4 regions of the Actinomadura sediminis genome follow, and region 3 is predicted to be linked to each of the others. Evidence: riboswitches for the same ligand, from Rfam matches in the RefSeq annotation. Region 3 holds a riboswitch; each other region holds the start of a gene.
The links. Region 3 has a riboswitch for cyclic di-AMP ahead of ACFQ11_RS14310 (CHAP domain-containing protein). Riboswitches for the same ligand answer to the same signal wherever they lie in the genome.
Positions count from the first base shown of each region.

Region 1: another riboswitch for cyclic di-AMP. It lies ahead of ACFQ11_RS23040 (M15 family metallopeptidase); the one in region 3 lies ahead of ACFQ11_RS14310 (CHAP domain-containing protein).
Region 2: another riboswitch for cyclic di-AMP. It lies ahead of ACFQ11_RS24230 (peptidoglycan recognition protein family protein); the one in region 3 lies ahead of ACFQ11_RS14310 (CHAP domain-containing protein).
Region 4: another riboswitch for cyclic di-AMP. It lies ahead of ACFQ11_RS22875 (CHAP domain-containing protein); the one in region 3 lies ahead of ACFQ11_RS14310 (CHAP domain-containing protein).

Region 1 covers NZ_JBHTJA010000051.1:37,215-41,383, reverse strand. The annotation lists gene ACFQ11_RS23055 (cytochrome P450) at 1-551, shown strand, start outside; gene ACFQ11_RS23050 (ferredoxin) at 548-736, shown strand; gene ACFQ11_RS23045 (dihydrofolate reductase family protein) at 1,266-1,871, shown strand; cyclic di-AMP (ydaO/yuaA leader) riboswitch at 2,066-2,244, shown strand; gene ACFQ11_RS23040 (M15 family metallopeptidase) at 2,248-2,907, shown strand; gene ACFQ11_RS23035 (pyridoxamine 5'-phosphate oxidase family protein) at 3,119-3,583, shown strand; gene ACFQ11_RS23030 (TIGR03620 family F420-dependent LLM class oxidoreductase) at 3,698-4,169, shown strand, end outside.
Region 2 covers NZ_JBHTJA010000057.1:29,393-33,561, forward strand. The annotation lists gene ACFQ11_RS24220 (MFS transporter) at 1-823, shown strand, start outside; gene ACFQ11_RS24225 (carboxymuconolactone decarboxylase family protein) at 884-1,408, shown strand; cyclic di-AMP (ydaO/yuaA leader) riboswitch at 1,625-1,772, shown strand; gene ACFQ11_RS24230 (peptidoglycan recognition protein family protein) at 2,150-2,929, shown strand; gene ACFQ11_RS24235 (hypothetical protein) at 3,375-3,533, shown strand; gene ACFQ11_RS24240 (hypothetical protein) at 3,755-4,147, opposite strand.
Region 3 covers NZ_JBHTJA010000022.1:55,896-60,064, forward strand. The annotation lists gene ACFQ11_RS14300 (GntP family permease) at 1-54, shown strand, start outside; gene ACFQ11_RS14305 (FadR/GntR family transcriptional regulator) at 65-763, opposite strand; gene ACFQ11_RS14310 (CHAP domain-containing protein) at 908-1,705, opposite strand; cyclic di-AMP (ydaO/yuaA leader) riboswitch at 1,718-1,845, opposite strand; gene ACFQ11_RS14315 (peptidoglycan-binding domain-containing protein) at 2,367-3,227, shown strand; gene ACFQ11_RS14320 (peptidase inhibitor family I36 protein) at 3,297-4,169, shown strand, end outside.
Region 4 covers NZ_JBHTJA010000051.1:2,591-6,759, reverse strand. The annotation lists gene ACFQ11_RS22880 (PP2C family protein-serine/threonine phosphatase) at 105-2,003, shown strand; cyclic di-AMP (ydaO/yuaA leader) riboswitch at 2,452-2,606, shown strand; gene ACFQ11_RS22875 (CHAP domain-containing protein) at 2,619-3,437, shown strand; gene ACFQ11_RS22870 (bifunctional glycosyltransferase/CDP-glycerol:glycerophosphate glycerophosphotransferase) at 3,600-4,169, shown strand, end outside.

The DNA of each region.
Region 1 (4,169 bases), on a different contig from region 3:
CGGCGAACCTGTTCGCGGCCGGTCAGGAGACGACCGTCCGCCTCCTCGGCTCCGCGCTCAAGGTGATCGCCGAACGGCCCGGCGTCCAGGCGTGGCTGCGCGAGGACCGCACGCGGATCCAGAACTTCGTCGAGGAGACGCTGCGCCACGAGAGCCCCATCAAGGGCGACTTCCGGCTGTCGCGCGTCCCCACCACGGTCGGCGGCGTCGACATCCCGGCCGGGACGACCGTCATGGTGGTGAACGGGGGAGTGAACCGCGACCCCCGCAAGTTCGAGGACCCGGCGACGTTCGACCCGGCCCGCGCCAACGCGCGCCACCACGTCGCGTTCGGGCGCGGCATCCACACCTGCCCCGGCGCGCCGCTCGCCCGCGCCGAGGCCCGCGCCTGCATCGAGCGGATCCTGGACCGCACGTCCGACATCCGCGTCTCCGAGCGCCGGCACGGGCCCGCGCACGACCGCAGGTACGAGTACGTCCCGACGTACATCCTCCGCGGCCTGACCAGCCTGTACCTGGAGTTCACCCCGAAGGAGGGCGAGACCCGATGAAGGTCGTGATCGACGAGGACCGCTGCGCGGGACACGGCGTCTGCTGCTCCACGTGCCCCGAGGTCTTCGACCTCAACGACGACGGCTACGCGATGGTCCGCGTGCCGGAGGTCCCCGCCGAGCACGAGGAGCGGGTGCACGCCGCCGTCCGGAACTGCCCGGAGCGAGCGATCACGGCGGAGTGAGACGAACCCCTGGGGCGGGGCTTTCCGGAGGGACCCGGGAAGCCCCGCTTCTTAGGGTGCCGCGCCGGCGCAGGGCCGCGGATCATGGCGCCGCGCGGGTCCGGTCTCATCACGGCGATCTCCGCCTGCACCGGGGTCACCCGCACCTACGGTGTCGTGTTCGGCACGGCGAAGTCGGCGGTGGACCGGATGGCGCGCGACATGGCCGGGGTGCGGGACGGCCGAATGCCGGACGCCCGGCTGGGCGGGTGCCCGGTCCCGGTGCCGGTCGAGGAGTTCCGGGACGGCTTCCTCGTGCGGCCCGCCGAGACCGCGGCCGACGGCCTCGGCCCGGTGCTGATCGTGGACCGTGGCACGGGCGCGCCGAGCCGGTGGCCCGCGATGCCGTCCGACCTGCTCGCCCGCGAGTACGGGCGTTACCGGGAGCCGAGTCGGAGGCGACGGGGTTCTCGCCACCCCACGGCGCGGCCGATGAGTTCGCGGCTGGTGGCCGGTCAACCTCGTGACGCCCTAGGAAAGGACACCTGCCATGTCGGAACTTCTCGTCGACTTCATCACCTCCCTCGACGGCTACGCGTCGGGCGAGGGATGGCCCGGGTTCTGGGGCCTGGAGGGTCCGGAGTACCTCGCGTGGCTCGGCGAGCAGCCCGAGGTCACCTACCTGATGGGGGCGAACACCTATCGCCTGATGTCGGGCTTCGCCGCCGGCGAGGTCCCGGAGGGCCAGGACGAGTTCAGGCCCGAAGAGGAGGCGTCCGTGGACGAGCTCACGCGAGCGTCCAAGGTGGTGTTCTCCTCCTCGCTCGAAGAGCCGCTGACGTGGGCCAACTCCACGCTCGTCCGCGAGGACGCCGTCGAGGCCGTCCGCGCCATGAAGGCGAGCGGCTCGGGGCTGCTCAGCACGATCGGCAGCCTGAGCCTGTGCCGGTCCCTGCTGCGGGCCGGACTCGTCGACCGCTTCCGGGTCGTGATGTTCCCGGTGATCACCGGGGCCACGGGCGCGGAACGCATCTACGACGGCTATCCGGACGTGGCCCTCGAGATGATCGAGCACCGCACCTTCGACGGCCGCATCCAGCTTGTCGAGTACAGGCCCCGCGTGCTCGAGCACCCGCCGCTCGGCGCCCCTGCGTGACGTCGCCCCGTCCGCCGGAGCTCGCCGATCTGGTCATCGGCTACCTGCGGCGCTGATCGTGCCGGGGCGGACTTGGCCTCCCCTTTGCGGTCTCTTGGGGCTTTGGTACCGTCATGCCCACATTGGGCGCCCGGAGGGGCGCCGAGACCATCGATCAGTGTCCGCGCCACCCCGAGCACGAGTTCGTGCGGGTGGCGGCGGCGACGCCGAGTCCGCGCACCGCGCGGAGCCGGGGAACCAGCGCGATCGACGCCCGGACCGGCCGGTCCGCGTCGCTTCGCAGGGGTGAATCGACGCCTCGCCAAGAGGCGTCGTAGGGCGTCTTCCATGCCCGAATCCGTCAGCTAACCCGGTAGGCGGCATGGAAGGAGCAGCCGTGATAGGTCGGCACGTCATCACATCCAGGTTCTCCGCCCCGCTGGCCGGCATGGCCCTCGCGGGCGTCTTCGCCGGCTCCCTCGCGCTGGCGTCGGCGGACGGCGGAGGCGACCCCGGCGGATCGAGGGCCGCCGCCCTCTCGGCGAACCACGCGGCGCCGTCGGCGGCCCCCGAGGACCGCGAGGACCGCGAGAGCCGCGAGAGCGGACCCCCGAAGCTCCCGGCCGACTGCAAGCCGGAGAAGGCCGCCGAACTCGACTACGCGAACGGCCGCATCCCGGACGAGGAGCTGTGCCCGCTTCCGCAGGAGGACGAGTCGCTCCGGGCCGACGCCGCCGCGGCGTTCTACGAGCTGAACGCCGCCTACCACGAGCGTTTCGGCGAGGAGATGTGCGTCCGCAGCTCCTACCGCAGCTACGAGCGGCAGGCGGAGCTGTACGAGAGCATGCCCGCGGGCATGGCCGCGGCGCCGGGCAACAGCAAGCACGGGCTCGGCATCGCCGCCGACCTGTGCGGCGGCGTCGAGGAAGAGGGCACGCCGCAGTTCGAGTGGCTGGAGGACAACGCCGGGGAGTACGGCTGGTTCCACCCGGACTGGGCCTACAGCAACCCGTACGAGCCGTGGCACTGGGAGTACGGCGGCGACCAGGACGACTGAGCCTCCCCGAGGGCCCGGCCGCGCGCGAAACGGCCGGGCCCTCGGCCACGACGTCGCGCCCGCGCGCCGCCGCCGACGCGGAAGTCGCGGCGCCCGCCACCGACCCGCCGTCCGTGGTGCTTTCCGTGGCCGGCACGGAGGCGTCCCGTACTCCCGCCGGGAGAAGCTGGGGGCACCGAGAACGACAGGTTCCCCGACCACAGGAGTGACCATGACCGGCCCGTCCACCGTCGACTTCCGCTCCCGCGCCCGGCGCCGCCGCGACACCGAGCACCGGCTCGCCCACGACGTCGACGTCTGGGTGGCCACCGCCTCGCCGGACGGCGCCCCCTACCTGGTCCCGCTGTCGTTCGACTGGGACGGGGAGCGGCTCCTGGTCGCCACCCCGGCGGACAGCCGCACGGGCCGGAACCTGGCCGCCTCGGGCACCGTCCGGCTCGCGCTCGGGCCCACCCGCGACGTGACGATGATCGACGGCGAGGTCGAGGTCCTGGAGCTCGGCGCGCTGCCGAAGGAACGGGCCGACCGGTTCGCCGCGGCCACCGGCTTCGACCCGCGCGCGCAGGAGTCGCCGTACCGCTGGTTCCGCATCACCCCGCGGCGCGTCCAGGCGTGGCGCGAGGAGAACGAGCTGCGCGGCCGCGAGCTGATGCGCGACGGCCGCTGGCTGGCCTGACCGGACGTCCTCCGCATCGCGCCCGTGCACGGGCGAACCCGAACGCGGGGGGCGGGCGCACCGTGCCGGCGGGTAGTTTGATCTTCACCGGTCCGTCCGAAGGGAATGGGTGCTGTGGAGATCTCCGGCGTCGGTGTGTGGAGCCAGCAGCTGCGGTACGGCGACCGCGCGGAGGCCGCCGAGGCGGCCGCGGAACTCGAGGAGCTGGGGTACACCGCGCTGTGGATCCCCGACATCGGCGGGCCGCTCTTCGACGCGGTCGGCGAGCTCCTCGCGGCGACCCGCCGGACGGTCGTCGCGACCGGCATCCTGAACCTGTGGATGCACGAGCCCGCGGACGCCGCCGCCGCGCACGCGTCGCTGACCGCCGCGCACGGTGACCGTTTCCTGATGGGCATCGGGGTGAGCCACGCCCCGCTGGTGGACGCCGCGGAGGCGGGCCGGTACCGCAGGCCGCTGGCCGCGATGGCCGCGTTCCTCGACGGGCTCGACCGGGCGGAGCCGCCGGTGCCCGCGGCGAGCCGCGTGCTGGCCGCGCTCGGCCCGAAGATGCAGCGGACCGCCGCGGAACGGAGCCGCGGGGTCC
Region 2 (4,169 bases), on a different contig from region 3:
CACGGCGGGACTCGGCGCGGTCGTCTTCGCGATCGTCCGCGCCCCCGAGGTCGGCTGGGGATCCCTCGCGACCTGGGGCGTCCTCCTCGGCGGGCTGGTGCTGCTGGCGGTGTTCCTCGCCGTGCAGGCGTCCCGCCGCGCCCCGCTGATGCCGCTGTCGATCTTCCGCGCGCCGAACCTGGGCGCGGCCAACCTCGCGCAACTGCTCCTCGGCGGCGCGTGGATCCCGATGTGGTTCTTCCTGAACCTCTACCTGCAGCAGGTGCTCGGGTACAGCGCGTTCCCGTCGGGCGCGGCGCTCGTCCCGATGACCGCGCTGATCATGATCGGGATGATCGTGCTGGCCCCGCGCGCCATCGGCCGCTTCGGCCCGAAGGCGATCACCGTCGCCGGGCTGCTGGTGCTGGCCGCGGGCATGGGGTGGCTGTCGCTCGTCCGTCCGGACGGCTCGTACTGGACGGACGTGCTGCCGGCCTCGCTCGTCGCGGCGCTCGGCATGTCGCTGGCCTTCATCCCCACACTGGGCACCGCGATGTCGGCGGCCGCGCCCGAGGAGGGCGGGCTCGCGTCCGGGATCGTGAACACGAGCTACCAGGTCGGGTCGGCGCTGGGGCTGGCGGCGATGACCGCCATCGCCGCCGCCTTCGGCACGGACGAACCGGGGAACGCGCCCGCGCTCACCGACGGCTTCTCGGCCGCCTTCATCGGCGCGGGCCTGATCGCGCTCGCCGGAGCCGGACTGGCCGCCGCCACCCTGCGGACGCCCCGCCCGTCGCCGGAGCCGGCGCCCGCGGCACCACGCGAGAAGGCCAAGGGCCACTGACCCAACCACCCGAGGGGGCCGCGTCCAGCGGCCCCCCATCCCCCGCGAACGGAGACGATCGTGCGCAACCTGCCGCCGCTCACCCCCGACGAGGCGCCCGCCAAGTCCCGCGAACTCCTCGCCGGCATCATCGCCCGGCACGGCTCGGCCGGGGACATGGTCGGCACCATGGCCCACTCCCCCGCCCTCCTGCAGGGCTACCTCGACCTCTCCCGCGCCATGAAAAGAACCAAGATCTCCCGCCCGCTGAGCGAGAAGATCTCGCTGGCCCTCCAGGAGTGGATCGGCTGCGGCACCTGCATGGCGGCGCACATCGAGGCGGGCCGGGCCGCGGGGCTCACCGAGACCGACATCGCCCTCGCCCGGCAGGGCACCGCGGCCGACGCCCGCGAGGCCGCACTGGTCGACTTCGCCCTGCGGGTCCTGACCGAGCCGTCCTCGCTCACCTCCGACGACGTGACCGCTCTGCGCGAGCACGGCTGGAACGACCGGGTCATCAGCGAGATCGTCGGCCTGGTCGCCCTCAACATGCTGACCGGGTCCTTCAACCTGGTCGCCGGCAACCAGCCGTCCTCCGACGCATGAGCCCTGGTGCCGACGGATCACCAAGACCGGGCCCCATGGCCGTCGGTGCCCCGGCCTGACGCAACGTCGGGTCGGGGCACCGGCGTCGAGCCGGTGAAGACGGCTGCGCGCCGCCACCCCGGTAGATCAACATTGAATTTTACCCTGACCGAGTTGGAATCCCGGCGCTCCATGTCCTATCTTCCTTAGTACTCGGCCGGCGTCCATCGAAAGACGACCGGCCGAACGCCTAATTCCAAGACGTCCGACGTCTGGAAGCCGGGGACCCACATTATTGGGGTGAATCCGCGATGCCCGTCGCGGTAGGGCCTGCTCCTGGCCCGAACCCGTCAGCTAACCCGGTAGGCAGTCAAGGAGAGGAGAAACGTTGTACGAGCAGGACACTCCCCTGGCCAGGTTCGATCGCGCCCCCGAGCATCGGACGAGCGCGCGCCCCTCACCGCCTCCGCCGGGCCGAGACCGATAGCGACACACGACGGCCGAGCATGCGGCGACGTCCGCTGACGCGCGATCGCCATTGAACGCTTCGCACACTTCGTGAGGCATGCCCGCGCAAGCTCACTTCTGCACGGTCGCCCCGCCCCCTTTGCCTACGCTCGGCGTAAGCCAGAGCCGTGGGATTAGTGCCCCCTTCCCCGACCCCTCATCTCTTCACAGGCGATGACCCGCGCCTGTTCATCGGCCTGCCGTTTTTCTTTTATCGGCGGCGCCACGGGATGACTTCTTCGAAGGAACACCCCGATGACTTACGACGGCAAACATCGTTCCCCCCGCGGCCCGATGAGCGGTGTCGCCCCCCGGCGCACCTTTCTCCTGGGCGGCCTCCTCGCGGCCGGAGCCGCGGTCGGCGTCCAGGAGCTCACACGCTCACCGGCCGGGCGAGCGGCCACCGGAACCGGCGAGGCGGTGTCCGAGCAAAGCCGGTCGCGCGCCCCCGGTAACGCGCGTAGAGCCTCGGCCACCGTGCCGTTCGTCCATCCCACCGCCCAGTGGGGAGCGGACGACCCCGACCGGGAGGCGACCGTGCTGTCGCGTCCGCCCAAGTACGTGGTCGTCCATCACACCTCGACCGACAACGTCGACGACGACTCGATCGCGCGGGCCCGCTACCTCGCCCGCGCCATCCAGAACGCGCACAAGGACCGGGGGTGGGGCGACACCGGTCAGCAGTTCACCATCAGCCGCGGCGGTCACATCATGGAGGGACGAACGGGCAGCCTCGCCGCGGCCGAACGTGGCGAGATGGTGATGGGCACGCACGTGGCGGGAGCCAACGAGTTCACGGTGGGCATCGAGTGCGAGGGCACCTACAACGACGTCCTGCCACCGCGTCGCCTGCGCGATTCCCTGGTGCAACTCTGCGCCTGGTTGTGCGAGCAATACGACCTGGATCCGCACGACGCCATCGTGCCGCACAAGAAGTTCAACGACACCGACTGCTGCGGCGACAAGTTCGCCCCGACCCTCCCGAGTCTCCGCGACGACGTCGCGTCCATCGTGTCACCAAGCCGCCTTCGCTGAAGCGGGACGGCCGGCCCACCAGCCGTCATGCGCCCCCGGTTGAGCGCCGCCCCGCAGTCAGGAGCTCACACTCGAGATGAGCGGTGCCGTGCACATCACGAGAACGATCACCCCGTACAGGTCCAGGAACGAGAGCAGCACCTGGCTGCGGTCGAGCCTCATCGCTGGGGCCGGTCACCGAGGAGTTGCGCGACGCGCCTGCGTGACACCGGCGAAGAACGCGCGGGAGGTGTTTTCCGTCGTATGTCCGGCCACGAGGAGAGCCCTCGCGACGGCGGCTCGACCGGCGTGGTCGATGGCCGCTCTGTCCGCACCGACCTCCGCCCTCCGCACGTGCCTCGCCGCGCCACCGGCACGCCTACGACAACAGGCCGTCTCGGAGACCCACCGCGCCCTCGTCTCACCCCGACCGACGCCGGACGTCGTCCGTGGCTGGCAACAGGAAATGCTCACCACCACCCCCGCGGTCCTGCTGACCTGGCTCGAGATGAGCGCCCGCGCCATCACCGCCCCTTACCTGGCCGTCTTCAGCCGCGAACCCTGGCCCAGCCGCGACGTGTGGCTACGGAAGCTGATTCCCCATGCTGTGAACGACCACGTCTGATTCAGGTGCCCGCCGGCCCGGCGACACCACGACCACCTGGAGAGGTCGCCATCGGCCGTCCCCAAATCCGCCTCTCGTCCGAGAGCAGGCCTGCGGGGACGGCCAATGGACCGGCGCCGTCGGCTCCGCTTCGGCATTGGTGTGCGCTCCCTCGGCCGCCCGCCTCGTCCTCGCGGCTTCGGCCTCGCAGCGCCCTCACGTCGCGGCGCCGCAGGTGATCGTCATTTCGGTTCGGTCCGCGGTTCCGACGTCTCAGGACCCGCCGGTTCGTCGCCCGCTTCCGGCAACGGGAGAGTGCCGTGCGGCCCGTCAGCGGTGTCCACTTCGTCGACGATGGGCCGGAACTTGTACGTCACCTGCGTTGCCTGAGCGACGACTCCACTGCTCAGGACGGTGTTGCGATGGCGGAGGGCACCGTTCTCCCGCAGCAGGTTGTCGATCTCCCTCTTGGCCTTGGCCAGCCGGTTCGTCATGCGCAGATGGACACCGAGGCCGCCGAGAGCGAGCCCGAGGACGAAACCGGCGAGAGGCGGCCACCAGATGACGGACGCCGCCGTGACGGCGAGAGCAACGGTGGCCGCGAGGGCGGCCCCGTGCTTCTCCAGCCAGCCCAACGCAGCATCGACTCGCCTGGGA
Region 3 (4,169 bases):
ACGCTCGGGCTGTCGGTGTTCGCGATCGCCGGCCTGCTGTGGATGGTCGTCTGACCCCGCCCGGTCAGGCGCCCGTCCCGCCCAGCCGGCCCATCTCGTCGGCGACCTCGACGCAGATCGCCGTCATCGCGGCCCGCGCGACCTCGGCCTCGCGTCCGGCGACGGCCTCGGCCACCACGAGATGGAGCCGGCGGGCCTCGGGCTTCGGCCGGGACGGCATCAGCCGGTGCAGCGTGCGCCCGCGCAGCACCTCCTCCACGACGTGGGCGAGCCCGGCGAACATCGCGTTCCCCGACGCCTCGAGCAGCAGCCGGTGGTACGCGATGTCGTGATCGAGGAACGTCCCCAGGTCACCGGCCGCGCCCGCCGCCTCCATCGCCGCCCCGAGCTCGACGATCCGGTCCCGCTGCCGGGCGTCCGCGTGCCGGGCGGCGAGCGCGGCGGCGGGCGGTTCGATCGCCGTGCGCAGCTGCGAGAGCTGGTGCAGGTGCGCGTCCCGTTCCGGCCCGCCGAGCCGCCACCTGATCACGGCGCGGTCGAAGGAGTCCCACTCGTCCTCCGGCAGGACCGTGACGCCGGTCCGCCGGCGGCTCGCCACCAGCCGCATCGACGCGAGCACCTGCACCGCCTCGCGGGCGACCGTCCGGGACACGCCGAACTCCTGCTGCACCCACTCCAGGTTGACCTTCGACCCCGGCGCGAGGGCCCCGGAGATGATCAGCGGCCCGAGCTTGGCGAGGACCTCCTCGTGCAGGGTCGGCATGCCCGCCAGCGTACCCGCGGCGCGACGACCCCTTGATCGCGTGGGGCGGGCGCGAACCGGGCCCGTGCGCCGCGTCTCTCCCCCGGGCGGAGACGCCGAAGGCGTCCGGCGGGTGCCGGACGCCTTCGGTCGCGCGGTCGGGGATCAGGCGTAGTCGGGGTAGCCGTAGCCGACGACCTGGCCCTTGTCGCGGGTCTTCTCCTGGACGGAGTTGTCGACGTTGCCCTCGATGGTGCTGATGGTGCCGTCGCCGTTGTCCTTCTCGACGATGCCGACGTGGTCGATGTCGCCGATGTCACCGCCCGAGCCGGCGCTCCAGTCGTAGAACACGACCGCACCGGGCTTGGGCTTGTGGCCCCACGCGCCCTGGTCCTTGAACCAGCTCGCGTGCTGGACGGTGTAGGCGTCCCAGCCCATGTTCTTGACGCCGGTCTGCGAGCCCAGCCAGGACACGAACATGTCGCACCACTGGGCGCCCTTGTAGGCGGCGACGGAGAAGCCGCCGTCGCGGGCCGCGGTCGCCTCGGCGTGCGGCGTCGACACGTACCAGTCGTGGAACTTGGTCATGTCGCCCGGGCCCTCTTCCTCGATGCCGACCTGCTCCTTGGCCAGGTCGATCACCTCGGACGCCTCGACGGCGCGCGGCGCGACCTTCCAGCCCGCGGCCTTGGCCTCGGCGGTCGTCATCGCGCCGGACGCCTCGGACTTCTCCGCCTTCGCGGGGTGCTGCGCCATCGCGACGGCGCCGTCGGCCGAGCCCTGCGCGTCGGTGGCCGCGTCGGCCCCGCCGAGCGGGTGGAAGGCCGCCAGCCCGGCGGTGCCGGCCAGCACCGCGCCGAGGGCGACGCCGACGGCCCGGTCCTCGGGGGCCAGCCGCTTGGCGGCGGCCCGGACGTCGAGGCGCTTGACGGACTCGGTAATACGATCAAAACGACCGGTCATGCAGGGAATCTCCTTGTCTCCCATGGCGCCTACCGGGTTAGCTGACGGATTCGGGCATGGAAGAGCCCTACGGCGCGCTCTGGGCGCGCCGATTCACCCCTGTTGCTCGGGTCCCCGGCTCCGCTCGGCCCTCGTGGGCCCATGCGGACTCGGCCTGCACGCCGCGCGTGCGGCGCTGGATTGTCGGATTCGGTGAGCGACTGCTCTCGAAAGGGCGCGCGTTCCTGGCGCGCGTCGCGTGCGGGATCCGCTCCGCGACGACGGCCGTATCCCTGGCACGGCCGACCGCAGCACTCGTACTGCTGCGAAGTTCAGATTGAAGGTACCAACCATGTCAAGGGAAGCAAACCAGACCAAAATCGATCTCTTCCCTGGTCAAGCACCTTCAAGTACGTACCAACACCCGCCCTCGGGATGTTCTTCCCGATCTTCCCCGCCGTCCCGGGCCCGCCGTCCCGCCCGCGATCGCCGCCACGGCGCGCGGTGGCGTCAGGCGGTGGCGTCGGCGCCTGTCAGACGACGTGTTCGCCTGTACGGAGAAGCGCGGCGGACAAGCTGACAACAACGATCTTCTTGTGGATCCGTGGACGGCGGGTGACGGTGGACTCCGCCATGCACTCGCCATGGCCTTCGCCCCAAGCTCCCGCATCCAGGGGAAACGATGAAGCTGCCCTTCAAGCCCGCCTCGAAGCCGCTGTCGTACGCCGCCCTCGCCGTGGCGGGCCTGCTCGCCCTCCCGGTCGCGACGGCGGGGGCGCCGCCCGCGCGGGCGGCCGCCGCGCTCCCGAGCGTGAACATGGAGGCGACCGTCAAGGCCGCCCAGATCGACCCGCGCAGGGCCGACGACACGCTGACCCCCGGCGCCGAGGCGAGCGTGCTGCTCGTCGAGCGGGCGCTGCGCGACCGGCGCCTGCTCGACGCCAAATGGGTCGACGGGTACTTCGGGACCTCGACGATCGCCGCGTACGCGAAGTTCCAGAAGTCGCTCGGCTACACCGGCCTCGACGCGAACGGGCTGCCGGGCAGGACGTCGCTCACCGAACTCGGCGCCGGACGCTTCCGGGTCACCCGCGTGATCGCGCCGGGCGACCGGGTGCCGATGCGCGGCGTCGTCGTCAACACCCGCACGCGGAGCATGCTGCTCGAGGCGGAGCGGCGGCTCGGCCGCGCGTTCGTCCTCGACCAGGGGTCGTACAACCCCGGCGGCGACCCGACGTCCGCGGGGACGCACGACGGCGGCGGCGCCGTCGACATCTCGGTCGCGGGGATGGACGCCGCCGAACGCACCGCGGCCGCCCGCGAGCTGCGCCGGGTCGGCTTCGCGGCCTGGGTGCGCAGCCCCGCGCAGGGCGACTGGCCGTGGCACGTCCACGCCGTCGCCATCAACGACACCGACCTGTCCACCCGCGCCCAGCACCAGGTCGGCGACTACTACCTCGGCCTGAACGGGCTCGCCGGCCGCGGCCCGGACGACGGCCCGAAGGTGACCATCCGCACCTGGGAGGAGTACCGCCGCCGCTGACCCCCGCCCGCCGGCCCCGCCCGCCGAACCCGCCCGACAGCCAGATTCCGCGAACAGAGGGAGACCAGCATGAGCACGTTCACCCGGATCCTCACCGTGTCCACCGCCGCGATCGCGCTCGGGAGCGCGGCGTCCGTCCTCGCCGCGCCCGCCTCGGCCGCGAGCCGCAACGGCGTCTGCGAGAGCGGCGAGTTCTGCTACTACTACAACAGCAACAACCAGGGCTCCGTCTCGGACTTCACCGGGTCCATCGCCAACTACGGCACCGAACAGCCCTCCTGCTACGAGTTCAAGGGCGCGGGCAACGGCAAGGGCCAGTGCATCAAGAACAACGCCGCCTCCGTGTGGAACCGCAGCGGCAAAACCGTCCGCGTGCACTACAACAGCAACTACGGCGGCGCGTACCAGGACTTCAAAGCGGGCGCCAAGGGCAACCTGAACGCCACCCTGAAGAACCAGAACGCCTCCCACCAGTTCTCGCCGTCGTCGCGGACCAACATGTCGTACGCGCTGTACAAGGCGAGCGGCGGGCGGCTCACCGCCGCGTTCGACGGCTACGAGTCCACGCCCGGACGGCACGAGGGCATCGACTTCGCCCGCGGCGTCGGCTCGGACGTCCACGCCCTCGTCAGCGGCAAGGTCATCTACGTCGCGCGCGGGGCCACCGGCAGCGGCGGGCTCTCCACGATCTCCGTCTACAACGCCTCGCTGAACAAGTCGATCATCTACCTGCACACGGCGCCGCGGTCCGGGGTGAGCGTGGGCGACACGATCAGCCGCGGTGAGATCATCGCGGACGAGTCGTGGCGCGGGGTGTCGTCCAGCTCGGCCGCGCACACCCACGTCGAGATGCGCCCCGGAAGGCGGACGCACGCGGCCAAGAGCGTCGGCGACCCGGTGCTGGACAACCCGAACCCGAACGCCTTCTGGCGCTCGCAGGGC
Region 4 (4,169 bases), on a different contig from region 3:
GGGTTAAAGATACGGGTAGGAGACCCGGAAGGGGATGAATAGTCCTTCGTTGGCGTATGTAGCTTTTTTCTCTCGGGGCATGCAGTGCCGAACGGGGGAGTGGCTTGGCCGAAGCGGAGGGGCCGCGAGCGCCGGGAGTGCACGCGGCGGTGCCCGACCTGGAGGACCTGCGGGGGGCCGCGCATGACCGCGCGATCCTGGCCGAGGCGCGGGTCGTGCTCGCGCGTCGGCTGGGGGTGCCGCCCGGGGAGGCGCTGCAGCATCTGATCTGGCTCGCGCGCGACCTGGACATGGAGCTCGCCGAGGCGGCGGCGCTGGTCGTCAAGGACGTCGGGGCCGGGTCGGCGGAGGCCGTCGCGGCGGCGCGGCGGGCGCCGCGGGCGGAGGTGGCGACGACGCGGCGGGAGGTCCTGTCGGAGGCCGAGGACGTGCTGCGGCGGGTCACGGCGGAGGACACCGGGAACGATCGGGAGATCCTGGCCGGGTTGCCGGACGATCCCGTGGCGCGGGGGGTGCTGGACGGCGCGCTGGACTCGGCGGCGCATCTGGTGCCGGTTCGAGGGCCCGAGGGGGACGTCGCGGACTTCCTGTACGCGGCCCTGAACGGGCAGGCGAAGGACCTGTTCGGCCGGGGCGCCGAGGAGCTGACGGGACGGCGGCTGCTGCAGACGGACCCGGGGACGGCGCTGACCGGGCTGTTCGAGGAGTACGTGGGGGTTCTCGGGGGCGCGGGGACGCTGGAGCGCGGGTCGATCATGTACACGACGGCGCAGAGCGGGCTTTCGCGGACGTCGCGGATGAGCGTCCGGTGCGTGCAGGTGCCGACCGGGGTGTGCGTCGTGTGGCGGTACCACAGCCGGGAGGACCGGCTCGCGCGGAGGCTGGAGCGGGTCGAGCGCCTGGCCCAGCTGGGGTTCGGGGAGTGGGACCTGGTGACGGGCGCGGCGGAGTGGACGCCGCAGATGCTCGCGAACTACGGGCTGTCGCCGGACGAGGTCCCGCCGATGCCGCACGACCTGCCGAAGGTGGTGGCCGACGACGACATGCCGCTCGTGGAGGAGGCCCTGCAGACGCTGTTCCTGCGGCGGGAGCCGGTGGAGGCCGAGCACCGGGTGATCGGGGCGGACGGGCGGCCGCGGCATCTGTGGCTTTTCGCCGAGCCGGTCCTGGACGACGCGGGCCTGCCGGTGTCGGTGAACATCGTGTCGCAGGACATCACGCGGCGGCGGGGTGTGGAGCGGGCGCTGGCCGACACGCGGCGGCAGATGCTGAAGCAGCAGGCGCGGACGGCGCAGGAGCGGCGGGTCGCGGTGACGCTGCGGCGGGCGATCCTGCCGGACGAGGGGGAGGTGGAGCGGCTGCCGGGGGTGCGGATCGCGCTGCGGAGCCTGGCGGCGGAGAGCGCGGCGCGGATCGGCGGCGACTGGTTCGCGACGCGGGGGCTGCCGGACGGGCGGGGCCTGTTCGCGATCGGGGACGCGGCGGGGCACGGGCTGCCCGCGGCGGCGGCGATGGCCCGGACGCGGAACGGGCTGCTGGGGCTGGCGTTCACCGGGGAGCCGGCGGGCCGGCTGGTGGGCTGGCTGAACGAGCTGGTCGGGACCATGGACCCGCCCGCGACGGGCACCGCGATCGTGGGGCACTTCGATCCGGACCGGGGCGTCATGGAGTGGACGTGCGCGGGGCATCCGCCGCCGATCCTCGTGCGGGACGGGCGGGCCGCGCCGCTCGAGGTCGTCCGGGACCCGATGCTGGGCGCGATGCCCGGCTGGGAGTACACGACGATCAAGACTCCGCTGGTGCGGGGCGACATGGTCTTCCTGTACACGGACGGGCTGGTGGAGCGCCGGGACGCGGATCTGGACGAGCGCATCGCGCGGCTCACGCAGATCCTCGAGGAGGGGTCGGGGCGTCCGGAGGTGGCGCTGGACGAGGTGCTGGCGCGGATGGAGCACGACCGGGCGGCGGACGACACGACCTTGTTCGCGCTCCGGGTGGAGTGACGGACACCGCCTTCGACCTGCGGCGACGTGGTGTTGTGACTTAGGGCACACGAAATGCCCTCTGGGTGGCCGGTGGGCGGCGTCGGGCCGCGGGGCGGGGGCGTCTCGTCGATCTAGGGAAGCCTTGGACGGTGGCGCGCGGCAGGCCCCGTGGAATAGGGGTTTCGGAACCGCCGGCAAAGATCGGGAAGAACGTCTCGCGGGTGGGTGTTGAGGAGTCCTTGAAGGCCGCTTGACCAGGGAAAAGATCACTTTTGGCCTGGTTTGCTTTCGTTGCGAAGGTTGGTACCTTCAACCCGAATCTCGCAGCGCGATCCACGCGTTGTACCGGCCGTGCCAGGGGCGCGGCCGCCGGTCGCGGAGCGGTCCACGCACGCGACGCGCGCCATGCACGCGCGCCCCTCAAGAGCAGTCGCTCAGAGATATCCGACAATCCAGCGCCGCACGCGCGGCGTGAAGGCCGAGTCCGCACAGGTCCGACGAGGGCCGCAGCGGAGCCGGGGACCCAAGTTCCAGGGGTGAATCGGCGCGTCCCGAGCGCGCCGTAGGGCTCTTCCATGCCCGAATCCGTCAGCTAACCCGGTAGGCGTCATGGGAGACAAGGAGATTCCCTGCATGACCGGTCGTTTCGATCGTCTTTCCGAGTCCGTGAAGCGCCTGAACCCCCAGTCCGCCGTCAAGCGGCTGGCTCCCGAACTCGCGATCAAGCGCATGACCCCCGAGGACCGGGCCGTCGGCGTCGCCGTCGGCGCGGTGCTGGCCGGCGCCGTCGGGCTGTCGGTGTTCAACCCCGTGGCCGGGGCGAGCGCGGCCACCGAGGCCGCGAACGCGACGGTGGAGAAGGCCGCCGCCGTCACGCACACCTCCGAGAAGGCCGAGTCGTCGTCTTCGACGATGAGCCTGGCCGAGGCCCGCGCCGAGGGCTGGAAGGTGCCGCCGCGCGCCGTCGAGGCGTCCGAGGTGATCGACCTGGCCAAGGAGCAGGTCGGCATCGAGGAAGAGGGCCCCGGCAACATGACCAAGTTCCACGAGTGGTGGACCTCCACGCCGCGCGCCGAGTCGGCCGCCAGCAGCGGCGGCTTCTCGGTGGACGCCTATGACGGCGCCGCGTGGTGCGACATGTTCGTGTCCTGGCTCGGTGCGCAGACCGGCGTCAAGGGCATGGGCTGGGACGCCTACACCGTCTCGCACGCGAGCTGGTTCAAGGACCAGGGCCGCTGGGGCCAGGAGGCCAAGCCCGGCGCGATCGTGTTCTTCGACTGGGGCGCCGGTTCGGACGGCTCCATCGGCGACATCGACCACGTCGGCATCGTCGAGAAGGACAACGGCGACGGGACCGTCAGCACCATCGAGGGCAACAGCAACGACGCCGTCGAGGAGAAGGTCCGCGACAAGGGCCAGATCGTGGGCTACGGCTACCCCGAGTACGCCTGATCGACCGGCACCGGCCGATCACGAAGGCGCCCGGCGCTCCGCCGGGCGCCTTCGGCGTTCCGACGGTAATGCGAACCATTGACAGGCTTTGGCCGCGCTTGGACCTCCCTCCGCCGTTCCTGGAAAGGAATCCCTGGCACGCGGAGCAGCGGAGGGAGGCCCATGCGGGTGCGCCCGGATGTCAGTGTGGTGGTGATCGCCTACAACGACGCGCGGCGGCTGCCCCGAGCGGTCGCCTCGACGCTGGCGCAGTCGCTGCGCTCCGTGGAGACGGTGATCGTGGACGACGCGAGCACCGACCGCACCGGGGAGGTCGCGGAACGCCTCGCCGCCGCGCACCCGGGCAGGGTCCGGGCCGTGCACCTCCCGGTCAACTCCGGGGGCTGCGGCCGTCCCCGCAACACCGGGGTCGACCGTTCGGACGGACGGTTCGTGATGTTCCTCGACAGCGACGACCTGCTGGACCGGCACGCGTGCCTCAACCTGGTCGCCGCCGGAGAGGAGACGGGCGCCGACCTCGTCTCGGGCCTGTGCACGAGGGTGTTCCTGAACCGGCCGGCGGGCGCGAAGAACCGCACCCGTCCCTGGTATCCGTGGCTGTACGAGCGCAGCGCCGTCTACGGTTCTCTCAGCGAGAACCCCGATCTGCTGTACGACACGCTGTCCACGAACAAGGCGTACCGCAGGGAGTTCCTGGACGAGCAGGGGCTGCGGTTCGTCGAACGGCTCCAC